DNA from 4 places in the Arthrobacter sp. YAF17 genome. Region 4 is predicted to be linked to each of the others. Evidence: riboswitches for the same ligand, from Rfam matches in the RefSeq annotation. Region 4 holds a riboswitch; each other region holds the start of a gene.
The links. A riboswitch is a leader RNA that binds a small molecule or an ion and turns the genes downstream of it on or off. The one in region 4 is predicted to bind S-adenosylmethionine.

Region 1 (5,841 bases), on a different contig from region 4:
TCCCCGTCTGGGCCACCCTGATCGCCCTCGTCGACGAAGGCGAGCCGGTGGTCGGCGTCGTAAGCGCCCCCGCGCTGGGCAAGCGCTGGTGGGCCGCCAAGGGCGCCGGAGCCTACATGGGGCGTTCGCTGGCCGCCGCCACCCGGCTGAAGGTCTCCAACGTCTCGGAGCTCTCGGACGCCTCCCTGTCCTACTCCAGCCTGGGCGGCTGGAAGCAGCGCGGCAACCTCGACGAGTTCCTCGGCCTCACCGAGGAAGTCTGGCGCACCCGCGCCTACGGGGACTTCTGGTCCTACTGCCTCGTGGCCGAAGGCGCCGTCGACATCGCCTGCGAGCCCGAGCTGAACCTCTACGACATGGCCGCCCTGGTACCCATCGTCACCGAGGCAGGCGGGCGCTTCACCTCCCTGGACGGCGAAGACGGCCCCTTCGGCGGTAACGCCCTCGCCACCAATTCGATCCTCCACTCCGAGGTCCTCAAGCGCCTCAATCCCGGCCTGGACGACCTGCTCTAGCAACCCGACGGGCCCGCCCCCAAGGATTCCGCAACCTCCCTGTACGACGCTGTCCAGGACGGCCGGCCTCAGCCGGCCTCAAGGTAGGGCATCTTTTTGGGAGGAGAGCAGCCTTGTCTGACACAGCTCATGCCCGGACTGGCGGCACCGCCGGGATCGGCCCGGTACTGCTGGTGCTCATGGCGAAGTACCGGGACCTGGAGCCCGAATCGGCCGCCGCACTGCACGCCGCCGCCACCGGGCTCGCGCCGCAGCTTCTCGCCGGCGGCTCGCCCGTCGCCGCATCCGTGGTCCTGTCCACCTGCAACCGATTCGAAATCTACTGCGAAGTCCCGTCCGAGGCGGGCCTGGCAGCCGCACGCACGGACGTCCTCGAGTCGGTCCATCTCGGCTCCGGGCTGCCCAAGAACCGCCTTTCGGGCCTCTTCGAGGAACTCCGGGGAACTGCGGCCGCGGAACACCTTTTCGCCGTTGCCGCGGGGCTGGATTCCGTCGTCGTGGGTGAACGCGAAGTCGCCGGCCAGGTCCGGCGCGCACTCTCGGACGCGCAGGCCGCCGGAACCACCAGCGGACGGCTGGGCAGGCTGTTCCAGGCCGCATCCCGCACCGCGAAGGACGTGGGGGCACAGACCGCACTCAGCAGCGCGAGCAGATCCATCGCTTCCGTTGCCCTGGACCTTGCCGCCGCCGTGGGCCCGCGGGACGGCACCAAACAGGCCGGGATCGCCGGCGCGTCGGCGGTTCTCTTCGGGACCGGCGCCTACGCCGGGTGCGTCGCGGAGCTGCTCCGGAACCGGAAATGTTCCGACATTTCGGTTTTCTCCCACTCCGGCCGCGCGAAGACCTTCGTGGCGGCCCGGGGCGGCACCGCCCTCTCCGCCGGCCAGCTGCCGGCAGCCGTTGCGGGGGTGGACCTCCTCATTGGCTGCAGCGGCTCGGGGGCCCGGCTCGACGCTGCCGCCCTCACCCGGTGGCGTGAGGGTGCGGCCCGTCCGCTGGCCATCATCGACCTCGCTCCCAGCCACGATTTCGACCCCCGCGTGGGCGGGCTGCCAGGCGTCGAACTCATCACGCTGGAATCGGTGCACCGCGCTGCTCCCCCGGCGGACGCCGCGGCGCTGCGCCGAGCCCGCGCCCTGGTCCGGCAGGCGGCACGCCACTTCGAGGAGGAGGAAGCCGGGCGCGCCGTGGATACCGCCGTCGTCGCGCTGCGCGAGCACCTACATCAGGTCCTCCACAGCGAAATGGAACGCGTCAGCAAACAGCATGGCCGGTCTGCCGCGGCTGACGACGTGAACCTCGCCCTCCGGCATCTGATCCGGCGCCTGCTCCATACCCCGACGGTCCGCGGCCGGGCGCTCGCCGCGCTTGGGCGCCAGGACGACTACGCCGCTGCCCTCGATGCCCTGTTCGGCCTCAGCATCTCCACCGGCAGCCAGCAGACCGCCCCGAGCCGGGACGCCGCCCGGCCAGTCCGGGAACACGCCGAAGAACCCGCCGAAACGGTCGCAGCGACGGCCAATCCGGTCTGCGGCGGCACCGCCCGCCCGGGCGCCGGATGCCCGGGAACCTGTTCAACTTTGCAGTTCCTGACGAGCCCCCGGACCGGCATCGCCGCAGCCAGCCGAGCGTGCTAGCGAGTGTGCTAGCGCCCGCGTAACAAACAGCTTCACAATCGGCCAGCACCTTTTCGCGCGGGCGGGGAATGTCCTAGGCTCGAAACAGGTCACGAGTGCCAGCGCTAAACCCCGGTTTGCTGGCCGGCAAMCCTCCATTCGCGGCGGGGTGCCCCGGGTGACGACCTGGCCGGTCCGGAACGGACCCGGCAAGCGCGGATCCCCGGTACGTGGGGTCCTTTTCAAGCGAGGTCCCATGACGACTGCCACCATTCCCGCCACCCCCGAACTCCGTGCCGTCGCCGGCCAAGCGCATCCCGATGTGCGGTTCGCCGTCGCCCGCCGTCCGCTGGCCGCGGTGACGGGCGCCGAGATCCAGGCGCCGCTGATCCAGGGCGGCAGCGTCCGCTACGCCAACCTGGACTACGGCGCCTCGGCGCCCGCGCTGTCGGTGGTCTCGGCCTACCTCAACGAAATCCTGCCGTTCTACGCCAGCGTCCACCGCGGCGCCGGCTATGCCTCCCAGATCAGCACCTCGGTCTACGAGAACTCCCGCACCATCGTCCGCGATTTCGTGGGCGGCCGTCCGGACGACGCCGTGATCTTCACCCGGAACACCACCGACTCCCTGAACCTGCTGGCCGGCTGCCTGCCCGTCGTCGACGGCGTGAACACCGGCGAGGTGCTCTACCTCGACATCGAACACCATGCCAACCTCCTGCCCTGGCAGCGGGTGCCGCACCGCAGCGTCATCGCCGCGCCCACCCTCGCCGCCACGCTGGAACTGCTCCACGGGGAACTCGCCCACGGCGGCGTCAGCCTGCTCGCCGTCACCGGCGCCTCCAACGTCACCGGCGAGATCCTGCCGATCCGGGCACTGGCCGCCCTGGCCCATGAATACGGCGCCCGGATCGTCGTCGACGCCGCCCAGCTGGCCCCGCACCGGCGGATCGACATCACCGCGGACGGCGTCGACTACCTCGCGTTCTCCGGGCACAAGCTCTACGCGCCCTTCGGCGCGGGCGTGCTGGTGGGCCGTCCCGACTGGCTAGACGCCGGCACGCCGCACCTGGCCGGCGGCGGAGCCGTGCAGGACGCCCGGATTGACACGGTCAGCTGGACCACCGGCCCCGCCCGGCATGAAGGCGGCTCTCCCAATGTCCTCGGCGCAGCCACCCTGGCCCGGGCCACCCAGGTCATCGCCGGCCTGGACGTTGACCAGTGGCACGCGCACGAAAACGCCATCCGGTCGTTCCTCGTTGAGGGCCTAGCGCGGATCGACGGCGTGACCGTCCACCAGATCTTCGCGGACAGTGCATCCTTCGACGTGCCGGCAGGCCACGAACCGGGGAACGGGGCCGGCACCGGCACCATCGGCGTCGTCAATTTCTCCGTGGAAGGCTACGACGCGGGCCTGGTGGCGGCGTATCTCTCGGCCGAACACGGCATCGGGCTGCGCGACGGCCGGTTCTGCGCACACCCCCTGCTCCGTCGGCTCGGGCTGCCCTCCGGCTCGCTGCGGGCCAGCTTCGGAGTCGGGTCCCGGCTGGAGGACGCCCAGCGTCTGCTCGCCGGTATCCAGGAGCTGCGCCAGACCGGCCTCGGCTGGGACTACGTGGTGGACGCGGGAAGGTGGGTTCCGTCCAACGACACCCGCAGCTACCCGCACTGGGCACCCAACACGCCCGGCACTGCCGGCGCGGCCCCCTGCACCCAGGACTGACCGGGCGGGGAACCAACCTGGCATCGCGGCCCTGCCGCGTGCGGTAAATTCGGAAGGTACCCATCCGGACCTGCCGAAGGAGATCGCACGTGGCACGCGGTGGCCCCAAACTGCACCGGGAACGGCGCCAGGAGCTCGGGCAGAGCTTCCAGGACGGCGGGGAGCACTACGAACGCGTGCGCCCGGGCTACCCCGACGATTCGGCCGACTGGCTGATTCCCGCCGGGGCGAAGGACGCCGCGGACGTGGGCGCCGGCACCGGGAAGTTCACGGCGCTGCTGGCCGGGCGCGGGCTGCACACGGTGGCTGTTGACCCGTCCGCCGACATGTTGGAGCAGCTGCGCAGGACGCTTCCGGGCGTCACCGCCGTCGAGGGTACCGCCGAGCACACGGGTCTGCCCTCCGGGGCTTTCGACGTCGTCACGGTCGCCCAGGCGTGGCACTGGTGCGATCCCGTCCTGGCCAGCACGGAGATCGCCAGGATCCTCCGCCCCCATGGTGTCCTGGGGCTCGTCTGGAACCAGCTGGACACGTCCGTTCCCTGGGTGCACCGGCTCTCGCGGATCATGCATGCCGGCGACGTCCACAAACCCCACTTCAGGCCCCCGCTGGGCCCGGAATTCGGGGGGCTGGAGAGCCACCTCACCCGCTGGGAAGATCCCGTGCGCACCGCCGACATCATGGAGCTGACCAAGTCCCGCAGCTACTACCTTGCGGCCAGCGAAGCGGTCCGCGCCAAGGTCCTGGGCAATCTCGAGTGGTACCTGCACGAACATCTGGGCCACGGCCCCGGCGAAATACTCCCCCTCCCCTACCTGACACAGAGCTGGCGGGCCGTCCGGGCCTGACCCGGCGGGCCCACGGTTCCACGCGCCGGCATTGCACCGAATCTGCACGCTGGCCTATGGTTTCGGTATGCCTAATAATTGTTTATAGGCAGCTACAAATTATGGGGCGGGCAACAGCGCGCCGCCACCGGCCGCGTCGTCGTGACGCACCTACCCAGGGGAGCCCGCCGTGCTGGAAGTAACAGGACACGAAGCGCCGGCGCCACAGGCACCCGCCCGGCGGAAAAAGGGCGGCCGCCGCGCCATGATCGGCCTTCTGGGCCCGGCGTTCGTCGCCTCGATCGCCTACGTGGATCCCGGCAACGTGGCGGCGAACCTCACAGCCGGCGCCCAGTACGGCTACCTCCTGGTCTGGGTTCTGGTGGCCGCCAACATCATGGCCGTGCTGGTCCAGTACCAGTCCGCCAAGCTCGGAATCGTCACCGGGAAGAGCCTGCCCGAGATCCTCGGTGAGCGGCTCAAGCCGGTCTGGCGCCGCGCGTTCTGGGTCCAGGCCGAGATCGTGGCCGCTGCCACCGACCTGGCCGAAGTGGTCGGCGGGGCGATCGCGCTCTACCTGCTCTTCGGGCTTCCCCTGCCCCTCGGCGCCGTAATCGTCGGCGGCGTCTCCATGCTCCTGCTGGCCGTCCAGGCCCGGAACCGGCAGCGGCCCTTCGAGTTCATCATCATCTTCCTGCTGGGCATCATCACGATCGGATTCCTGGCCGGCCTCTTCATCAGCCCGCCCGACCCGGCGGGCGTCGCGGCCGGCCTGATCCCGGGCTTCCAGGGTCCGGACACCGTGCTGCTGGCCGCCAGCATGCTCGGCGCCACGGTGATGCCGCACGCCATCTACGTCCATTCGGCCCTTTCCCGGGACCGGCACCGCCCGAACCCGCACCTCCACGTGCCCGCGCCAGCCATGACGCGCCTGGTCAAAGCCACCCGCTGGGACGTCGTGGCGGCCCTCGCCATTGCCGGGATCGTGAACATCGGGATGCTGCTGCTCGCCGCATCGACCCTGGGCGGCGAGGAGGGAACGGACACCATCGAGGGCGCCCACGCCGCGATCACCGCCAACCTGGGTCCGATCGTCGGCGTCATCTTCGCCGTCGGCCTGCTCGCCTCCGGGCTGGCGTCAACCTCCGTGGGCTGCTACG
Region 2 (5,841 bases), on a different contig from region 4:
TCTCCGTGATCACGGAACCGGCGAGCAGGGTTCCCACCGTGATACCGGCAATGGTCATTGCCGGACCCGCCGCATTCTTCAGGACGTGGCGGTAGAAGATCCATGCGGGGGACGCGCCCTTGGCCCGCAGCACGTCGACAAACGGTTGCTCATAGACTTTCGTGATGCTCTTGAGCAGTACCTGCGCGATCGGGGCGGAAACGTGCAGGGCCAGGACAAGGACGGGAACTGCCAGCGACGCAAAGGAACCGTCCGGGAACAGGGACATCACGCCGAGCTGGATGGACAGCAGCTGCAGCAGCACGAGCCCGAGCCAGAACACCGGAACCGCTGCGAACAGCGGCGGGAGATTGGTGATGAATCGCTTCAGCGCCGCCGACCGGCTCAACGTGGCCGAGGCCACGAGGGCCACCGCGAGGACGACGGCCAACACGAAGGCGCTGGAGGCCAGCGCCAGGGTGGACCCGGCCACCGCGCCGATGCGGGTCGCCACCGACTGCCCGGAGGCCAGGGAGTACCCGACGTCCCCACCCAGCAGCTGCCCAAGCTGGCCGAAATACTGCACCAGCAGCGGCTGGTCGTAGCCGTATTGGGCTTTCATGGCATCAATCGTTGCCTGGTCCGCCGCAGCGTCCGCCGAGAGGAAGATCGTGACCGGATCGCTGGGCAGCAGCTGGACTGCCAGGAAGACGAGCGTGTACGCCAGCCAGATGACAAGCAGCGCCTGCCCGAGGCGCCGCGCAAAGTAGAGGCCCATGATGGCCTACTTGCCGGTCTTCCAGGCACCCTGGAAAATCGGCGCGGTACCGGAGGTGAAGTCGACATGCGCCTTCGCGTTGGCGCCGTAAACCTGGACTTCGTCCCAGAGCACAAGAGCCAACGCCTGGTCCACAACCAGCGCGCGCTGTTCGTCGGCGACGAGCTGCTTGTGCGCTGCGGGGCTGGTGGCGGCGTGTTCCTTAGCGAAGAGTTCATTGAGCTGCTGGTCCGCATTCAACGTCTGCGTGTTGGTGACCGGGCCGAAGACTGGCCCCAGGCCGCCGTAGGCAAACTGCCGGGTTCCAAAGAATTCCACGTTGGGATCCTTCATGGCAGTCGCCAGGAAGGCGTTGTCCGCCGCGCGGTTGACCAGCTTCACGCCGATCTTGCGCCACTGCTGCTCGATCAGTTCGAAAGCGGGTTTGATGACCACTGAGTTGTTCGACGACGTGACGGTGACCTCAAGCTTCTGGCCGTCTTTGGCGCGGATGCCGTCGGAGCCGACCGCCCAGCCGGCCTCCTCCAGCAGGCTCTTCGACTTCTCCGGGTTGTAGGCCAGGTCCGCGGAGAGATCAGTAAAGTCAGGCGCTTCACGGTTCAGGACGGAGCCGGCCAGTTCGTAGCTGTCGGACAGCACCGTGTCCTTCAGCGTCGGCCGGTCGATGCCCAGCTGCAATGCCTGGCGGACCTTCGCGTCCGCAAGTTTGCCGCTGCCGATCCGCACCGCCGCCATGTTGGCCGTCAGGTCAATGCCCTTGGCCGGCAGGACCTGGTTGCCGCTCCCGGCAAGGGCAGTTTCGTCGGCCGGCTGCAGGCCGCGGACCAGGTCAACCTGGCCGGTCTGCACGGCGCCCGCACGGTGCGCCACTTCCGGCAGGTACTTCACGACGACCTTGTCCAGATAGGCGGCACCCTGGTTGGCGGCGCCTTCCGGTGCCCAGGCGTAGTCGGAACGCTTAGCCAGGACGATTTCCTCGTCGGCCTTCTCTGATTCGAAGGTGAAGGGACCCGAACCAGAGATTTTCGCGATGGCCGACTGGCCGGCGTTGTCCAGGGTCAGGGTCTTCGGCGAGACGAGTCCGGCGGTGACGGAGGACGTGGCGCGCAGGAAGTTGGCGTCTGGGGAGGACAGCGTGACCTCCACCTGATCCTCGCCGATGACCCGGGAGGACTGGTAAGTGGAGAAATCAACGTTCGGCTGGATCTTCGCACTCTCGATGCCCTTCCCCAGTGCGTCGAAGTTGGCCTGGACCGCCTTGGCGTCCAGCGGTGTTCCATCGCTGAAGGTCACTCCCGGGCGGATCGTGAAGGTGAACTTGGTCTGATCCTCGCTCGCGGTGAACTTGCTCGCGATCCAGGGGACGAGCTCGCCCTTCTTGGCATCGAAGTAAGTCAGCCGGTCCAAGACGCTGTTCAGGACGTTCGCCTTTTCGTAGAAGCGCGCCGCCTGGGTCTGGAAGTTGTTGATCGGGGTGACCTCGGCGAAGACGAAGGTTCCGCCCTGCACCGGGGTTCCGTCCTGGACCTGCGAGGCCGCGGTGCCGGCCGGGTTGGCGCCGCAGGCGCTCAGGGCCAGGGCCGCCGCCCCCATCAGGGTCAGCAAACGCAGGGGGCGGCGTCTGGCCTTCGCGTTGGTCGTTGCCGTGCGTGATTCATTGGTACCCATCGGGGATCCTCTCGGTCATGACCGAGGAACTCCAGAATCGCAGGCCCCACACACGCCGGCCGCCGCAGGGCGCAGGGTGGTGGAACCTGGGATCGTGGCAATATCCATCGGTCCTGGCATTAGCACCGTGCCCGAAGGTGGTTGCTACGGCGTCATCGAGCCAGGTCTCTCAGCCGATCTGGATGGTTAGTAATTCGTAAAGAAGGTCGTTTCTCGTTGCCGCGACCGTTTCCGGTGGAGGCAACACCTACTTTCCTGCAGAATCTTCGATTTCCCAATAATTACGACACGTTTTGCAACAAATGATCACAAAGGCCCGGTTTCCGCGTCCGGGCGTCTCACGGCGGGCGTTACATCTTGGCGAGTTTCGCCCGCACCATCATGAAGATGCCGTAGCAGATCAGGCCCACGCCGACGGCGGCCAGCATGTACACGCCGAAGGGCTGGTCGCGGAGGGCTTTCAACCCGCCGTCGACCCCGGTTGACTCCTCGGGGTGCGCCTTCACGGTGGCGATAATGACGAGCAGCCCCACGAGGAGCAGGGCGATGCCTTTGGCCGCATAGCCCACGACTCCCAGGACCGTCACCGCAGTCCGCGCCCGTTGCGAGGCCGGGAGGCGGAGGTGTTCGGCGAACGACTGGCGGAAGCCCCGGATGGCGTACACGATCCCGGTGATCGCCACGGCTGCGCCGATGGCGAGCAGGAGGGCGTAGCCGCCGGGGGCTTTCAGCACGGACGCAGTGAGGTCGCTCGTGGAGCTGCTTTGGTCAGAACCGGCGCCGTTGGCGAACGAGAACAGAGTGATGGCGAGCCCGGCATAGACGACGGCCTGGAGCGCGGCTTTGAGCTTCTTTGCCAGCTTCTTCTTGGCCGGCAGGTGCTCGAAGTCGAAAATGGCGTCACTGGTCTGCCAGATGGCGAGGGCCACGCACGCCGCGAACGACGTCCACAGCAACAGCGGGCCGGCCGGCTGGCTGGCGAGCTGCTGAACGGCTCCGCTGACATCGGCCTTTCCTTCCCCGCCCATGGCGAGCCGGATCGCGACCACGCCGATGAGGAGGTGCAGGATGCCGCTCACAGCGAAACCGGCACGGGCCACGACCTCCAGCGCACGGGAGTTGGTGATCTCTTCCGCCGTGTCCGCGGCGGTTTTCATTTCTTTTTTGATGGCGGATTCCTCAACTGGCTCGGTGGTTCTGCCGGGCTTCTGGTCCGCCCGGTTCTTGCTTCTTCCGCAATCGTGCCACGGGGAGCCGCCGGGGAACAGCACCCGGGAATCCGGATACTGAGTGGCGACAGCAGAGGGTTCGGACACGGCCGGCGGGCCGCCTCGACCCGAGCTACCGGCGCCGGTAGCTGAGGTCGAAGATCAGCCGGCCCGCCTCGTGCGCCTTGTTCTCGAAACTCGTCAGGATCCGGCCGTCGAACCGCGGCGCCCAGCCGCCGGTCTCGTCGGTGCCCTCGTTCGGGCCGGTGTGTTCGGTGCTCACTGGGGCGCGGCCCTCCTTGACGGGGGCGCCGCCCACGAGGGATTCGACGCCGGATTCCCACACCTTGGTGAGGGGGCTCTCCGGGCCGCTGCGCTCGCCGTCGTGCAGGTTCTCGAAGTCGGGGGAGCCGGCCAGGACCTCCCGCACGTGCACGGCGTAGTTGGACCAGTCCGTCGCGATGCGCCAGAGGCCGCCGGGCTTGAGGGCCCGCGAGGCCAGTTCGGCGAACGCCGGCTGGATGAGGCGCCGCTTGTGGTGCCGGGACTTGTGCCAAGGGTCCGGGAAGAACACCCACAGCTCCGTCACGGAACCGGCCGGCAGCATGGTGGCGAGCACCTCGGGGGCGTTCGCCTCCACGACGCGGACGTTGCTCAGGCCGCGGCTGTTGATCTTGATGAGGGTGTTCGCCAGCCCCGGGGTGTAGACCTCAACGGCAAGGAAGTCCGTGTCCGGGTTCTCCTCGGCCGCGTGGCAGACGGCGTCGCCGAGCCCGGAACCGATCTCCACGATCAGTGGCGCCTTGCGGCCGAACTCGGCTTCGGCGTCGAAGACGTAGTCCGGGTGCACGGACGTGTTGGCGATGTGGCGGGGGACCTCGACGGCCCACCGGTCGGAATGCTCCTCCCACGCAGCCTGCCGGCGGCCCTGCAGCCTGGTGCCGCGCCGGACGAAGCTGACCGGGCGGCCGCCGTAGGTGCCGAAGGAGGCCTGGCTGCCGGGGGTCACCGGGCGCGGTGGCTGCGGCGTTTCGGGGGATTCTGGGGTTTCACTCATCCCTTCCAGAATAGTGGAGTTCCACCGTCGGGCCGGTGGGACCGTGGGCACGCGTTCCAGTCCGGGGTCCGTGGCAGACTGTCCGCATGACGGACGCGATACGCGAATACTGGGACGGGCAGGCGGCGGACTTCGATCGGGAGGCCGACCATGGCCTGCTGGATCCGGGCGTCCGCCGTGCCTGGGCGGAGCTGATTCTGCCGCTCATTCCCGTGCCCGCCAGCGAAGTGGCCGATTTGGGTTGCGGGACCGGCAGCCTGTCCATCCTGCTGGCGGAGGCGGGCCACCGCGTCCGGGGCCTGGACCTGTCCGCACAGATGGTGGAGGCGGCGCGGGTAAAGGCAGCCGAGGCGGCCAACGCCGCGGGCGCCCGGGCTCCGGCAGCTGTTGAGTTCCTGCGGGGTGACGCCTCGGAACCGCCGTACCCGCCGGCGGGCTGCGACGTCGTCCTGGCCCGTCACGTGCTGTGGGCGCTGCCGGATCCGGACGCCGCGCTTGGCCGTTGGACGCGGCTCCTGCGCGGACCCGGAACCATGATCCTGGTGGAAGGGCTGTGGGGCACGGGGGCCGGCATTTCCTCGGCGGAGTGCCGGGAACTGGTTCTCAGGCACCGCCGCGACGCCGACGTCGTCCCGCTGACAGACCCGGCGCTGTGGGGGAAGGAGATCAGCGACGAACGCTACCTGATCCTGAGCCGAAGCTGACAGGACCGCCGGCAGGCTGCTGTTGACGGGCCGCTGTTGACAACGGCCTGCGCTGACGAGCCTGCCAGAATGGGTCCGTGACTGCACCGAAGAGCTCCCAGGACTCCACCGTCGGCGGCCTCGAGATCGAGGACGGCCGGGGCATGCTGGTGGACGCCGAGATCGACGACGTCCCCGCAGCGGAACCCACCCGGGCCGCCGGCCGCCGCGCGCTGGCATACCTGGGCGTGTGCCTTGTCCTGATCGGGCTGAACCTCCGCACGGTGTTCTCAAGTTTCTCTGCAGTTCTTCCGGAGGTGACAGCCGACGCCGGGCTGCCGGGCTGGGCGGTGGTGGTCCTCACCACCGTGCCGGTGACGCTGCTGGGCGTCTTCGCCCCTCTGGCTCCTGTCCTGGCGCGCCGTTTCGGGGCCGAGCGCGTGCTGCTGGGCGCCATGGCCGCACTCA
Region 3 (5,841 bases), on a different contig from region 4:
GCCGACTTCAGCTACGAACTCAAGCTCGAGCAGATTGAAACCCAGACGCGCCCCTGCCTGGACTACCCGGAGCTGCTCCGGCAGCTCAGGCAGGGCCGCGGCCGTGCGGACCGTGCCGCCCGGGCGCACGGCGGCCGCATCGCAGCCCTCGCCACGTCTCCGCAGGGCGCCGCCACCCACCTGACGCCGAAGCAGCGCTACATGACCATGCAGCAGCGCTTCGGGCTCACGGTCCGGAACCAGCTGACCTGCGGGCTTCACGTCCACACCCTCGTGGAGTCCCCGGAGGAAGGCGTGGCGGTGATGGACCGGATCCGGGACAAGCTCGCCGTGCTGATAGCGCTCAGCGCGAACTCCCCCTACTGGAATGGCGCCGAAACCGGGTTCGAAAGCTACCGGACCCAGGCGTGGAACCGCTGGCCCGGGTCCGGCCCCACCATGATCTTCGGCAGCCTTCCCGTCTACCGGAGGGTGGTGACCCGGCTCGTGGAAAGCGGCGTCCTGATGGACGAGGGGATGGTCTATTTCGACGCCCGGCTGGCACGGCATCATCCCACCGTGGAGATCCGCGTCGCCGATGTCTGCCTGCGGGCCGAGGACGCGGGGCTGATCGCAGTGATCGTGCGTGCCCTGGTCGAGTCAGCGTCCCGGGAATGGAACGACGGCGTCGAACCCGCCCCGGTGCCGACCCTGCTGCTGCGGATGGCGGCCTGGCAGGCCAGCAACTGCGGACTGCGCGGGGAGTTGCTGGACTTTGGAACGTTCACTCCGGCCCCGGCCGCGGACGTGGTCTGGTCGCTCGTGGACTTCGTGGCCCCCGTGCTCGAGGAGCAGGGCGAGTTGGATCTGGTCCGCGAGGGCGTCGGCCGGATCCTGGCGGAGGGCTCGGGTTCGCAGCTGCAGCGGGAGCCGTTCCACGCGGGCGGGCTCGCCGCCGTCGTCGAACGGGCGGTCGAGGTGACCACGGAGGGAACCGCGGGCGACCAGGCTGACCAGGGGACGTCCCTGAGGCGGATCCGCCAGGGCTGAGCGGGCCCGCCGCCGAGTGCGCATTTCGCGGCAATGTGTTCAGGAAACACTGCCGCGAAATGCCAACTCGCGGCGGAAACCTAGACCTGCTTGAGCGCCTGGCCCAAGTCGCGGACCAGGTCCTCGATGTCCTCGAGCCCCACGGAGAGGCGCACCACGCCGTCACTGAGGCCGATTGCCGCGCGGCCCTCCGGCCCCATGGCGCGGTGCGTCGTGGTGGCGGGATGGGTGATGAGGGACTTCGAATCGCCGAGGTTGTTGGAGATGTCGATGATCCGCAGCGCATCCAGCAGCGCGAAGGCGGCCTCCTTCGCCGAGCGCCCGGCGGACGGGGAGAGCTCAAAGGTCAGCACGGTGCCGCCGGCCTTCATCTGCCGGGCGGCCAGATCGTACTGCGGGTGCGACGGCAGCAGCGGGTACTTGACCCAGCTGACCGCGGGCTGCTCCTCAAGCCATTCCGCCAGCCGCAGCGCGGAAGCGGAGGAATGGTTCACCCGCAGGGCCATGGTCTCCAGCCCCTTGGTCAGCACCCACGCGTTGAACGCCGAAAGCGCCGGCCCGGTGTGGCGCATGAGCTGCTTGACCGGGCCGTCGATGAACTCCTTGGTACCCAGGATCGCGCCGCCGAGCACCCGGCCCTGGCCATCGATGTGCTTGGTGCCGGAGTAGACGATCACGTCCGCGCCCAGCTCCCCGCAGCGCTGCAGCAGGGGAGTGGCAAAGACATTGTCGACGACGACGGTCGCCCCGGCGGCGTGCGCCAGGTTGCTCACGGCGGCGATGTCCACGATTTCCTGCATCGGGTTCGACGGCGATTCGAAGAAGACCGCCGTCGTGGGTTCCGACAGTGCGGCGCGCCACTGCTCCAGGTCCGGGCCGTCCACGAAGACCGTCTCCACACCCCAGCGGGGAAGGATCTCGTTGAGGATCACGAAGCACGAGCCGAACAGCGAGCGGGCCGCGACCACCCGGTCGCCGGCGGCCAGCAGGGCGCCGAGGGCCGTGAAGACGGCGGACATTCCCGAGGCGGTGGCGAAGCAGGCCTCGGTGCCTTCGAGCAGCCGGAGCCGTTCCTGGAACGTGGCCACCGAGGGGTTGCCGTAGCGGGAGTAGACGAAGCGTTCGTCCTCGCCGGTGAACGCACGCTCGGCGGCGGCCGCGGATTCGTAGACGAAGCCGGAGTTCAGGAAGATCGGCTCGGACGTTTCCTGGAAGCCGGTGCGGTCGAGCCCGCCGCGGACGGCCTGGGTGTCGGCGCTCCAGCCGGCGGCATCGGGGTTGAAGGCCACTTAGTGCTTTCCGAGGTTGGTGGGCAGGCCGCGGTTCTTCCAGCCGTTGACGGTGCGCTCCCCGTAGCGGTCCGGTCCGCCTTCAAAGCCCTCGAGAACGTTGTAGGAGGTGAAGCCGGCCTCCGTCGCGGCGATCGCGGCGGCGATCGAGCGGGCGCCGGAACGGCACAGGAAGACCAGTTCGGTGCCCGGCTCTTCGGGGGCCTGCTGTTTCAGCTGTTCCACGAAGCGCGCGTTGGGGATGCCGCCGGTGAGGTTCCACTGGATGAACAGCGGATCGTTGTCGGTCTCGTTGGTGTCCGGGATGCCGATGTGGGCCCATTCGCCCTCGGTGCGCACGTCCACCAGGATGGCGCCGTCCTCCAGCTTGGCCCAGGCCTCCTGCGGGCTGAGGTCTCCGGCGTAGCTCACGCGTGGCCCTCGCCGTCGAACTCCAGGTCATCCACGGCATTGGCGACGGCGGCATCGGCGCTGGCGATCGCGGCCGGCAGCACCACGGCCTGGGCCACGATGACGCTGCCGCCGTTGGACGTGACGGCCGGGCCGCCGTGCAGCACATAGCCCTCGGCCAGGGCGGCCGAGACGCGCTCGCAGAAGGCGCGGTCATCGGGGCCGGTGAACAGGCGGTACGCCAGTCTCTCCCCGGCAGCGGGGACGGCGGGGGCCGGGGCTGGCACTGTACGGGGTGCTGTATCGGGGACAGCGGGGGCGGACGCGTCAGGCACGACGGATCTCCTTCTTTCACGCTTGCAGCTCGAATTGGTCGATATGCCGAGTATTCACCTGAGGCACCCCGCCGCGAAAGGGAGGGTTGCCGACCGGCCAGTCAGGGCTTGGCGCCGGTTCTCATTACTCACCAAAAACGTAACACCCGCGACGCCGGCCGGCACCGCCGCCGTCGTCATGTTAGGTAACGGAATCCGCCGGAGTGCGGGGACCCATCCGGCGGTTCCGGGGGGATAATGACGGGAGGTGAAGTCCCTTTACGCCGGATGAAATCAGGTGGCCGTGAACGCCTCGGATGCCCCTACAGTCGGTCCCATGCTGCATTTTGGGTGGTTTGTGGGCCACGGCTTCGGCGTCCAGGGCTGGGGAACCCCCGGCTACGGGATCGGCTATGACTGGAAGAAGCCGGCGCTGTACCAGGACGCGGTCCGGGCCTTTGAACGTTCCTGCCTGGACCTTTTCATCATCGAGGATTCCCTCACCGTCCCGGACACCTACAGCGGCAGCGCGGAAGTTTCCCTGGCGCAGGCGTCCTTCGCGCCGAAACACGATCCGCTGGCCCTCGTGCCGTACCTGTTCTCCGCCACGAGGCACCTGGGCATCGTGCCCACGATCAGCGCCTCCTTCTACCCGCCGTTCACGGCGGCGAGGCTGCTGGCCACCCTGCAGCACTTCTCGCACGAACAGCTGGGCTGGAACGTGGTGACCTCCGGCAGCGACCTCGCTGCCCAGAACTACGGCCTGGACCAGCAGATCGAACACGACCGGCGCTATGAGAAGGCCGAGGAATTCGTGGATGTGGTCCGCCGGCTGTGGCGCAGCTGGGAACCGGACGCGATCCGGGAGGACGCAGGCGGGGGCATTTTTGCGGACCACACCAAAGTCCACCCGATCCACCACGACGGCGAGTTCTTCAAGGTCCGCGGGCCGCTGAACACGGCACCATTGCCGGAGGAACCCGTGCTGGTGCAGGCAGGGGCCTCCCCGCGGGGCAAGGCCTTCGCCGGGGGCAACGCCGACGTCGCGATTGCGCTCGCCCGGGGAGCGGACGGGATGAAGGCCTACCGGGACTCCATCCGGGCGGAGGCCGCCGCCGCCGGCCGGAACCCGGATGACGTCAAGGTGCTGTTTGTCCTCAAGCCCACGGTGGTCGGCTCGCGGGCGGAGGCGGAGGAGCTGCGGGCCCGGCGCCGGGACCTGACGCAGCGGGACATCGACAGCCAGCTCAACTCCATCTCCTACCTCTCCGTCATCGACTTCAAGCAGTTCGACCTCGACGCCCCGCTGCCGGAGCTGCACACCAACAGCAACCAGGGCACCCTCGACCACTTCACCAAGGCCGCGCCGCCGGGTTCCACGCTGCGCCAGCTCCTCCAGGCCCGCAGCGGCGGCGCGGGGGACAGCATCATCGGCACGGCCGAGGAGATCGCGGACTACCTCGAAGAGACCGGGGCGCAGGTGGGCGGCGACGGGTTCCTCTTCTCCGGGTTCGTGGACCCCGCGACGGTCCACGGCGTCCTGGACCGGCTGACCCCCGTGCTCCGCCGCCGGGGGCTGATACGGACCAGCTACGGCGACGGCGGCCTCCGCCGGAACCTGCGGGACTTCTAGCGCCATGACCGACCAGCCGGCCGCCGCAGCGTCCTTCCTCATCGGCACGGCCCGGCTGCACGCCCGGGAGGTCGCCGCGGCGGCCGCCGACCCCTCCGTGCGGGTGGTCCTGAGCGAACAGGCCCTCGAAGTGCTGGGCCGCTCCCGGGAAGTGGTCCAGCGGGCCATTGAGTCCGGGCACAAGGTCTACGGCCTCAACACGCTGCTGGGGTCCGGCCGCGACACGGCAGTGGCCGAGGAATCAATCCTCGCCTACCAGATCCAGGTGGTCCGCTACCACGACAGCGGCGTCGGCGGGCTGCTGGACGCCGCCGAAGCCCGCGCCACGGTCCTTGCCAGGCTGATCGGCTTCAGCCGCGGAGGCTCGGGGGTGCGCCCGGAGACGGCGCGTTTCTACGCCCGGCTGCTCAACCGCGGTGTGCTTCCCGCGATCCCGCGCGACGGCTCCGTGGGATCCTCGGACCTGACCCAGCTCGCCGCCGTCGCCGCCGTCGCCATCGGGGAGGGACAAGTCCTCTCTCCGGACGGGCCGCCCGTCCCCGGCGGGGAGGCGCTCGCCGCCGCCGGGCTGGAGCCCCTGGCCCTGGCACCGGGGGAAGCACTGGCCCTGGTCAGCGCCAACTCCTACTCGATCGGCGTGGGCGCGCTCCTGCTGGGACGGCTCCTGCGCCTGGCGGACCTGGCCGACACCGCGCTGGCGCTCTCGCTGGAAGCGACCGCACGGTACGACGGCGGCGGGAACCTCAGCCCCTTCTCCGCGGCCGTGCAGGCGGCCAAGGCCGTCGACGGCCAGGCTGTCTCCGCCGGCAATGTCCGCCGGCTGGTCCGCGGCGGCTGGCTGGAGCAGGACGGCCGGGACGCCTCAGTGCAGGATGCCCTGTCCTTCCGGGCCGCACCGCAGACCCACGGCGCCTTCCGCTGGCAGCTCGGCGCCCTCGAGGAAGCCCTCGAAGTGGAGCTCAACGGACAGGGCGACAACCCGCTGACCGACCTGGCCTCGGGCCGGATGGTGTCCGGCGGGAACTTCCAGCCTATGCAGCTGGCCCTGGCCTTCGAAGCCCTCCGGCTGGGCCTGGCGCACCTGGGGATCAGCAGCGAACGCCGGATCGCCAAGCTCTATCCGCCGCAGCGCCGGATCCGGCAGCAACACCTCGCCGCTGCCGGGGACGGCGCCGCCCTGGCGCGG
Region 4 (5,841 bases):
TCGGAGCATGAACCGAGCGGGCCCGAGGATGCGCAGCCGCACCCGGGCGACATCGAGGCGCTGATCGCCCGGCTCAACACCCTCACCACCCTCGGCATCCGCGGCGTCCGCCAGGCCTGGACCGGGCTGCGGACGGAAGCGGCCGACGGTATCCCGGTGGTGGGGTTCGACGCCGAAGCCCCCGGATTCTTCTGGCTCGCCGGCCAGGGTGGCTACGGCTTCCAGACGTCCTCCGGCATCGCCGAACTGGCCGCGGAACTCGTCCTCGCAGGCCAGGGAGCCTCTGCGGTTCCGGGCGGGGCCCAAGCAGCCGGTCCGGCATCCCGGACAGTGGAAGCGCTGGCGGCGACACGCTGGTCCATCCGACGCTGAAGAATGGACTCATGAGCACCCTCATTACCAACATTGCCGAGCTGATGACCCAGGACGCGGACCACCGGGTCCTGAAGAACGCGGCGGTGGTCATCGAGGGCGAACGGATCTCGTGGCTTGGCTCCGCGGCGGACGCGCCGGCCGCCGACGACGCCGTCGACGCCGGGGGCCGGGCCCTGCTGCCGGGCTGGGTCGACTCGCACACCCACCTGATCTTCGCCGGCGACCGGACCGGCGAGTTCGAGGCCCGGATGGCGGGGGAGAGCTACAGCGCCGGCGGAATCGCCGTGACCACCGGCGCCACCCGGAGCACCAGCGACTTCGACCTCACCCGGCTCGCGATGGGCCGGGTCGCGGAAGCCGTCTCGCAGGGCACCACCTACCTCGAAACCAAGACCGGGTACGGCCTGGATGTGGAGAACGAGGCCCGCAGCGCCCGGATCGCCTCCACCGTGGCGGACGAGGTCACCTACCTCGGCGCGCACCTCGTGCCCGCCGGGATGGACGCCGAGGAATACACGGACCTGGTCTGCGGCCCCATGCTCTCGGCCGTCCGGCCGTTCGTGCACTGGGCCGACGTCTTCTGCGAGCGGGGCGCCTTCGATGAGGACCAGTCCCGGCGCGTGCTCCAGGCCTGCCGCGACGCCGGGCTGGGCCTGCGCGTGCACGGCAACCAGCTCGGCGAAGGCCCCGGCGTGCGGCTCGCCGTGGAATTCGGTGCCGCGAGCGTGGACCACGTGAACTACCTGTCCGTCGCCGACGTCGACGCCCTCGCCGCCAGCTGGTCCGGCTGGGACGCCGCGTCCGGTGACGGGCGCGGCACCGTGGCGACGTGCCTGCCGGCATGTGACCTGTCCACCCGCCAGCCGCTGGCGCCGGGCCGGGAACTGCTCGACGCCGGCGTGCAGCTTGCCCTGGCCTCCAACTGCAACCCGGGTACCTCCTACACCAGCTCGATGGCCTTCTGCGTCACCACCGCCGTGCTCCAGATGCGCCTGAGCGTCCACGAGGCGGTGCGCGCCGCGACCTACGGCGGCGCGCTGGCGCTCGGCCGGGAGTCAGGGAACGACGCCGACGGGGAACGCGCCGTCGGCTCGATCGCCGTCGGACACCGCGCGGACCTGCACCTGCTCAACGCGCCCTCGGCCACGCACCTGGCCTACCGGCCCGGCATTCCGCTGACCCACGCCGTCTGGCGCGCGGGGGTCCGCGCCCGCTGACCCACCCAACTGACTCGCAGCAGGGGCTGTTTTGGACGCTCAAAACAGCCCCTGCTGCGAGTCAGTTTCGTTAGTTAGAAATACATCGGCGGGGCGTCGAGCACCGTTTCGTCGACGCGGCGCTCCACCCACTGGCTGAAGGGTTTGTCCAGCTCATACTTGCCCAGCTCGGTCCGCAGGAGGCTCCGGACCTCGGCATTGTCCGGGTTGTTGAGGGACTCGAAGTACTCCACGGACCAGTGGAACCAGCGCATGCAGAACAGCCGCATGGTGAGCCCGTGGGTGACGAACAGCGCGTTGGGGGCGTAGTCCGGCCTGGACCAGTGGCGGTACAGGGTTTCCATAAATGAGGAGACCCGGTCGTAGACGTCCGAGCCGGATTCGCCCTCCCGGAAGCGGTAGAAGAAGTGGCCGTAGGCGTTGCGGAGCTCCTTCTGGTCCTCGATCTCGCCGGCGATCTGGAAATTCGCCCAGTCCTGCTCCCGCAGCCGCGGCTCCTCGATGACCCGCTCGATCAGCGGACCGAGGTTGAGGGCCTCCAGGGTCTGGTAGGCCCGAAGGTAAGGGGAGACATACACGCAGGCCTGCTGGCCGTCCAGCAGCCGCCGGACCTGTTCACCGGCTGCCCGGGCCTGTTCCACACCGAGTTCGGTCAGCGGAATCCGGTAATCGGGCACCCGGTTGTAGATGGAAGTGTCGGCGTTGGCGGCGGACTGGCCATGCCGGATCAGAATGATTTTCCCGGGCGCACTCATAAACCCCAAGCATAGGGCCCGGCAGCGTCGCGGCCCCGATTCAGGCAACTACCGGCAACTGCAGGCAAGATGTAACCATGTTGGTTCCCTCCCGCCGCCGGCTGCGGCTTGAAATGTGGATTGTCCTGGGCTTGTCCCTGGGACAGTCGGCCGTGTATTCGGTGGTGCAGCTGCTGGACAAGATGACCAGGGCGCCGCTCGCCGAGGGGACCTCCACGCTGAACCGCTCGCAAAGCAGCCGCGAGTACTTCGACCTCACCTACCAGCTGCTGGACATCATCTTCGCCCTGGTCCCCGTGGTCCTCGTGATCTATTTCCTGACGGAAAACCGGCCGTCCGGCCACGGCATCACGGCCTTCCAGAGACTGGGCCTCAACTTCAACCGGCCCGGCAGGGACCTGCTGCAGGGCTTCGGCCTGGCGGCGCTGATCGGCATCCCGTCGCTGGGCCTCTACGCCGCCGGCCGCGCGCTCGGCATCACGACGGCGATCATTCCCAGCGCGCTGGACGCCTACTGGTGGACGGTGCCGGTGCTGGTCCTCTCCGCGATCCGGCACGGGATCGTGGAGGAAGTGATCGTGGTGGGCTACCTGCTGGACCGGCTCGGGAAGCTCGGCTGGTCCGTGCCTGCGGCCATCTTCGCCAGCGCCATGCTGCGGGGCAGCTACCACCTGTACCAGGGGTTCGGCCCGTTCATCGGCAATGCCATCATGGGCGTCATCTTCGCCGTGGTCTACACCAAAACCCGCCGGCTGATGCCGCTCGTGATCGCCCACGCCGTCCTGGACATCGTGGCATTCGTCGGCTTCAGCCTCTTTGGCAAGGCCATCGGCCTGGGCTGAGTGCGCACCAACACAAAGCAACGCGGAGTCACTTCGAGCCCATCCGGAGGCACTGGACGGGCGCGAAGTGACCCCGCGTCGCCTTTCAGAGCCGGCCGGGCCGCCGGTGCGCCGTTTCTGTATTGGCGTTAAAGTATTTCGGCCGTCATCGGTGGGTGACGTCATTGGCACCCGCTGATGGCGGCCGAAGTGTGGGGCGGTGAAACGTCAGATCGTGACGGCTCCGGAGGCCGTCTCGAACGTGACGGACAGGATGCCGGGGGTTCCGCGGGGAGCGATCCAGTTCACGGCCACGTCTTCCAGCGGCTTTTCCACCGGAACACCCAGCCATTCGGTGACGCGCTCGGCGGAGCCGGCAATCGTGAGGGCGGACATCTTGACCTGGCTCTCGTAGGCCTTCGACGGGTGGAGTTCCGGGTCGCCTTCCCACCTGAGCATGTACGGGACCTGGGGATCGGCGATGAGCCCGAGGATGCCGATCTGCTTCCAGACCAGTTCGCGGCCGTCCGGGAACTTGCGGTTGCCGTTGACGGCGGCGCGGCCGAGCCGCTCCTCGAACGGGGCCAGGTCGTCAACCTCGACGCACCAGCCCATCCAGCCGCCGCCTGCTTCGGAGCGGGCACGGACGGCCTGGCCGAAGGGGGCCTTGTCGGAGGCCGGGTGGTTCAGGACCTCCACGACCTCCAGGTACTTGTGTCCCGCGAGCGGGATGATCATGTTGCGGGTCCCGAATCGGGGGTGTACTCCGCCCTTCACGGCTTCGACGCCGAGGGCAGACGCAATTCGTTCGGTGGTGGCAGCGAGGCCATCTTGTTCACAGGCGTAAGAGACGTGATCCATGCGCATGACCTCATCTTGGCACTTTGTGATGCGGCTCTCAGCTTAGGCTCGCCTAACCGAGATGGGATGTCATTTTCGGGGTGCCCCCGAAGTGCTCTTTTCCGCGTCATTGCGCGGAACCAGGGGGCCCGGCCGGGCCAGCCGGCCGCCCGGCTTCATCTTCGTCACAAAGCTATCCAGAGCCCGGAACCCGTTCCTAGACTGGGGTCAGGTCATGAGTGCCAGCGCACAGCCCCGGCTTGCTGGCCGGCAACCCTCGTATCGCGGTGGGGTGCCCCGGGTGAAGACCTGGCCGTCCGGCGCCCGCCGGAAGGCAAGCGCGGCGCCAGAGTTGACCCGGGCCAAGGAGCTCCGGGCAGTCTGTGCCCAGTCCCCAAAGGAGTCTCCGATGTCCAACGCCTGGTCCTTCGAAACCCGCCAGATCCACGCCGGCCAGGAGCCGGACAGCGCCACCGGTGCCCGGTCGCTTCCGATCTACCAGACGACGTCGTTCGTCTTCCCCAGCGCTGAAAGCGCCGCCAACCGGTTCGCCCTCGCCGAACTGGCTCCCATCTACACCCGGATCGGCAACCCCACCCAGGACGCCGTGGAACAGCGCGTGGCCAGCCTGGAAGGCGGGCTCGCGGCGCTCTTGCTGAGCTCCGGGCAGGCCGCGGAGACTTTCGCGATCCTGAACATCGCCGAGGCCGGAGACCATGTGGTGGCCAGCCCCAGCCTCTACGGCGGCACCTACAACCTCCTGGCGCACACCCTGAAGAAGTTCGGTATCTTCGTAACGTTTGTGGAGGACCCGGACAACCTGGCCCAGTGGCGCGACGCCGTGCAGCCCAACACCAAGCTGTTCTTCGGCGAAGTGGTCTCCAACCCGCGCCAGGACGTCCTGGACATCGAGGGCATCTCGCAGGTGGCCCATGAGGCCGGGGTGCCGCTGATCGTGGACAACACCCTTTCCACGCCGTACCTCATCCGGCCGATCGAATGGGGCGCGGACATCGTGGTCCACTCCGCCACCAAGTACCTCGGCGGCCACGGCGCCGCGATCGCCGGCGTGATCGTGGACTCCGGCAACTTCGACTTCGGCGCGGATCCGGAGCGGTACCCGGGATTCAACACCCCTGACCCCACCTACAACGGCCTGGTCTACGCCCGGGACCTCGGCAAGGACGGCGCCCTCGGCGCCAACCTCTCCTACATCCTCAAGGCACGCGTCCAGCTGCTGCGCGACCTCGGCTCGGCGGTATCCCCGTTCAACGCCTTCCTCATCGCCCAGGGCATCGAGACCCTGAGCCTGCGCGTGGAGCGGCACGTCGCCAACGCCACCGCTGTCGCCGAATGGCTCGAGGCCAGGGACGACGTCGAATCGGTCGCCTATGCCGGGCTGCCGTCGAGCCCCTGGTACGAGCGCGGCCGCAAGTACGGGCCCAGGGGGACCGGCGCCGTCGTGGCCTTCAACATCGCCGGGGGAGCGGAGGCCGGCAAGCGGTTCGTCGACGCCCTGGAGCTGCACTCGCACGTCGCGAACATCGGTGACGTGCGCTCGCTGGTCATCCACCCGGCGTCGACCACGCACAGCCAGCTCTCCCCGGAGCAGCAGGCCGTTGCCGGCGTCAACCCCGGTCTGGTGCGCCTGTCCGTGGGCCTGGAGCACATCGACGACATCCTCGCGGACCTCGAAGCCGGCTTCCGGGCGGCCAAGGACGCCTAAGCGAGGTCAACGCCGAGTTTCCCCACCTTTGCGGGCATGAGGCCGGGAGTCGCCGACACTCCGGGGCGACCCGCCGCCCACGGCCTTCAAAAGTGGGGAAACTGCGG

Region 1: another riboswitch for S-adenosylmethionine. It lies ahead of AB4Y67_RS04595 (aminotransferase class V-fold PLP-dependent enzyme); the one in region 4 lies ahead of AB4Y67_RS09795 (bifunctional o-acetylhomoserine/o-acetylserine sulfhydrylase).
Region 2: another riboswitch for S-adenosylmethionine. It lies ahead of AB4Y67_RS12800 (ABC transporter substrate-binding protein); the one in region 4 lies ahead of AB4Y67_RS09795 (bifunctional o-acetylhomoserine/o-acetylserine sulfhydrylase).
Region 3: another riboswitch for S-adenosylmethionine. It lies ahead of AB4Y67_RS13085 (DUF1737 domain-containing protein); the one in region 4 lies ahead of AB4Y67_RS09795 (bifunctional o-acetylhomoserine/o-acetylserine sulfhydrylase).

Annotation. Positions count from the first base shown of each region.
Region 1 is NZ_JBFRDB010000003.1:126,664-132,504, reverse strand. Features, by position in the region: gene hisN (histidinol-phosphatase) at 1-515, shown strand, start outside; gene AB4Y67_RS04600 (glutamyl-tRNA reductase) at 695-2,152, shown strand; SAM riboswitch class IV at 2,240-2,353, shown strand; gene AB4Y67_RS04595 (aminotransferase class V-fold PLP-dependent enzyme) at 2,388-3,854, shown strand; gene AB4Y67_RS04590 (class I SAM-dependent methyltransferase) at 3,944-4,702, shown strand; gene AB4Y67_RS04585 (Nramp family divalent metal transporter) at 4,872-5,841, shown strand, end outside.
Region 2 is NZ_JBFRDB010000014.1:56,339-62,179, reverse strand. Features, by position in the region: gene AB4Y67_RS12805 (ABC transporter permease) at 1-757, opposite strand, end outside; gene AB4Y67_RS12800 (ABC transporter substrate-binding protein) at 764-2,425, opposite strand; SAM riboswitch class I at 2,527-2,614, opposite strand; gene AB4Y67_RS12795 (DUF1206 domain-containing protein) at 2,776-3,582, opposite strand; gene trmB (tRNA (guanosine(46)-N7)-methyltransferase TrmB) at 3,767-4,690, opposite strand; gene AB4Y67_RS12785 (class I SAM-dependent methyltransferase) at 4,777-5,394, shown strand; gene AB4Y67_RS12780 (MFS transporter) at 5,538-5,841, shown strand, end outside.
Region 3 is NZ_JBFRDB010000014.1:125,288-131,128, reverse strand. Features, by position in the region: gene AB4Y67_RS13100 (glutamate--cysteine ligase) at 1-1,029, shown strand, start outside; gene AB4Y67_RS13095 (O-succinylhomoserine sulfhydrylase) at 1,110-2,318, opposite strand; gene AB4Y67_RS13090 (rhodanese-like domain-containing protein) at 2,319-2,729, opposite strand; gene AB4Y67_RS13085 (DUF1737 domain-containing protein) at 2,726-2,995, opposite strand; SAM riboswitch class IV at 3,057-3,172, opposite strand; gene AB4Y67_RS13080 (NtaA/DmoA family FMN-dependent monooxygenase) at 3,360-4,655, shown strand; gene AB4Y67_RS13075 (aromatic amino acid ammonia-lyase) at 4,660-5,841, shown strand, end outside.
Region 4 is NZ_JBFRDB010000009.1:214,110-219,950, reverse strand. Features, by position in the region: gene AB4Y67_RS09820 (NAD(P)/FAD-dependent oxidoreductase) at 1-372, shown strand, start outside; gene hutI (imidazolonepropionase) at 384-1,592, shown strand; gene AB4Y67_RS09810 (histidine phosphatase family protein) at 1,667-2,347, opposite strand; gene AB4Y67_RS09805 (CPBP family intramembrane glutamic endopeptidase) at 2,425-3,189, shown strand; gene AB4Y67_RS09800 (VOC family protein) at 3,397-4,035, opposite strand; SAM riboswitch class IV at 4,240-4,355, shown strand; gene AB4Y67_RS09795 (bifunctional o-acetylhomoserine/o-acetylserine sulfhydrylase) at 4,361-5,734, shown strand.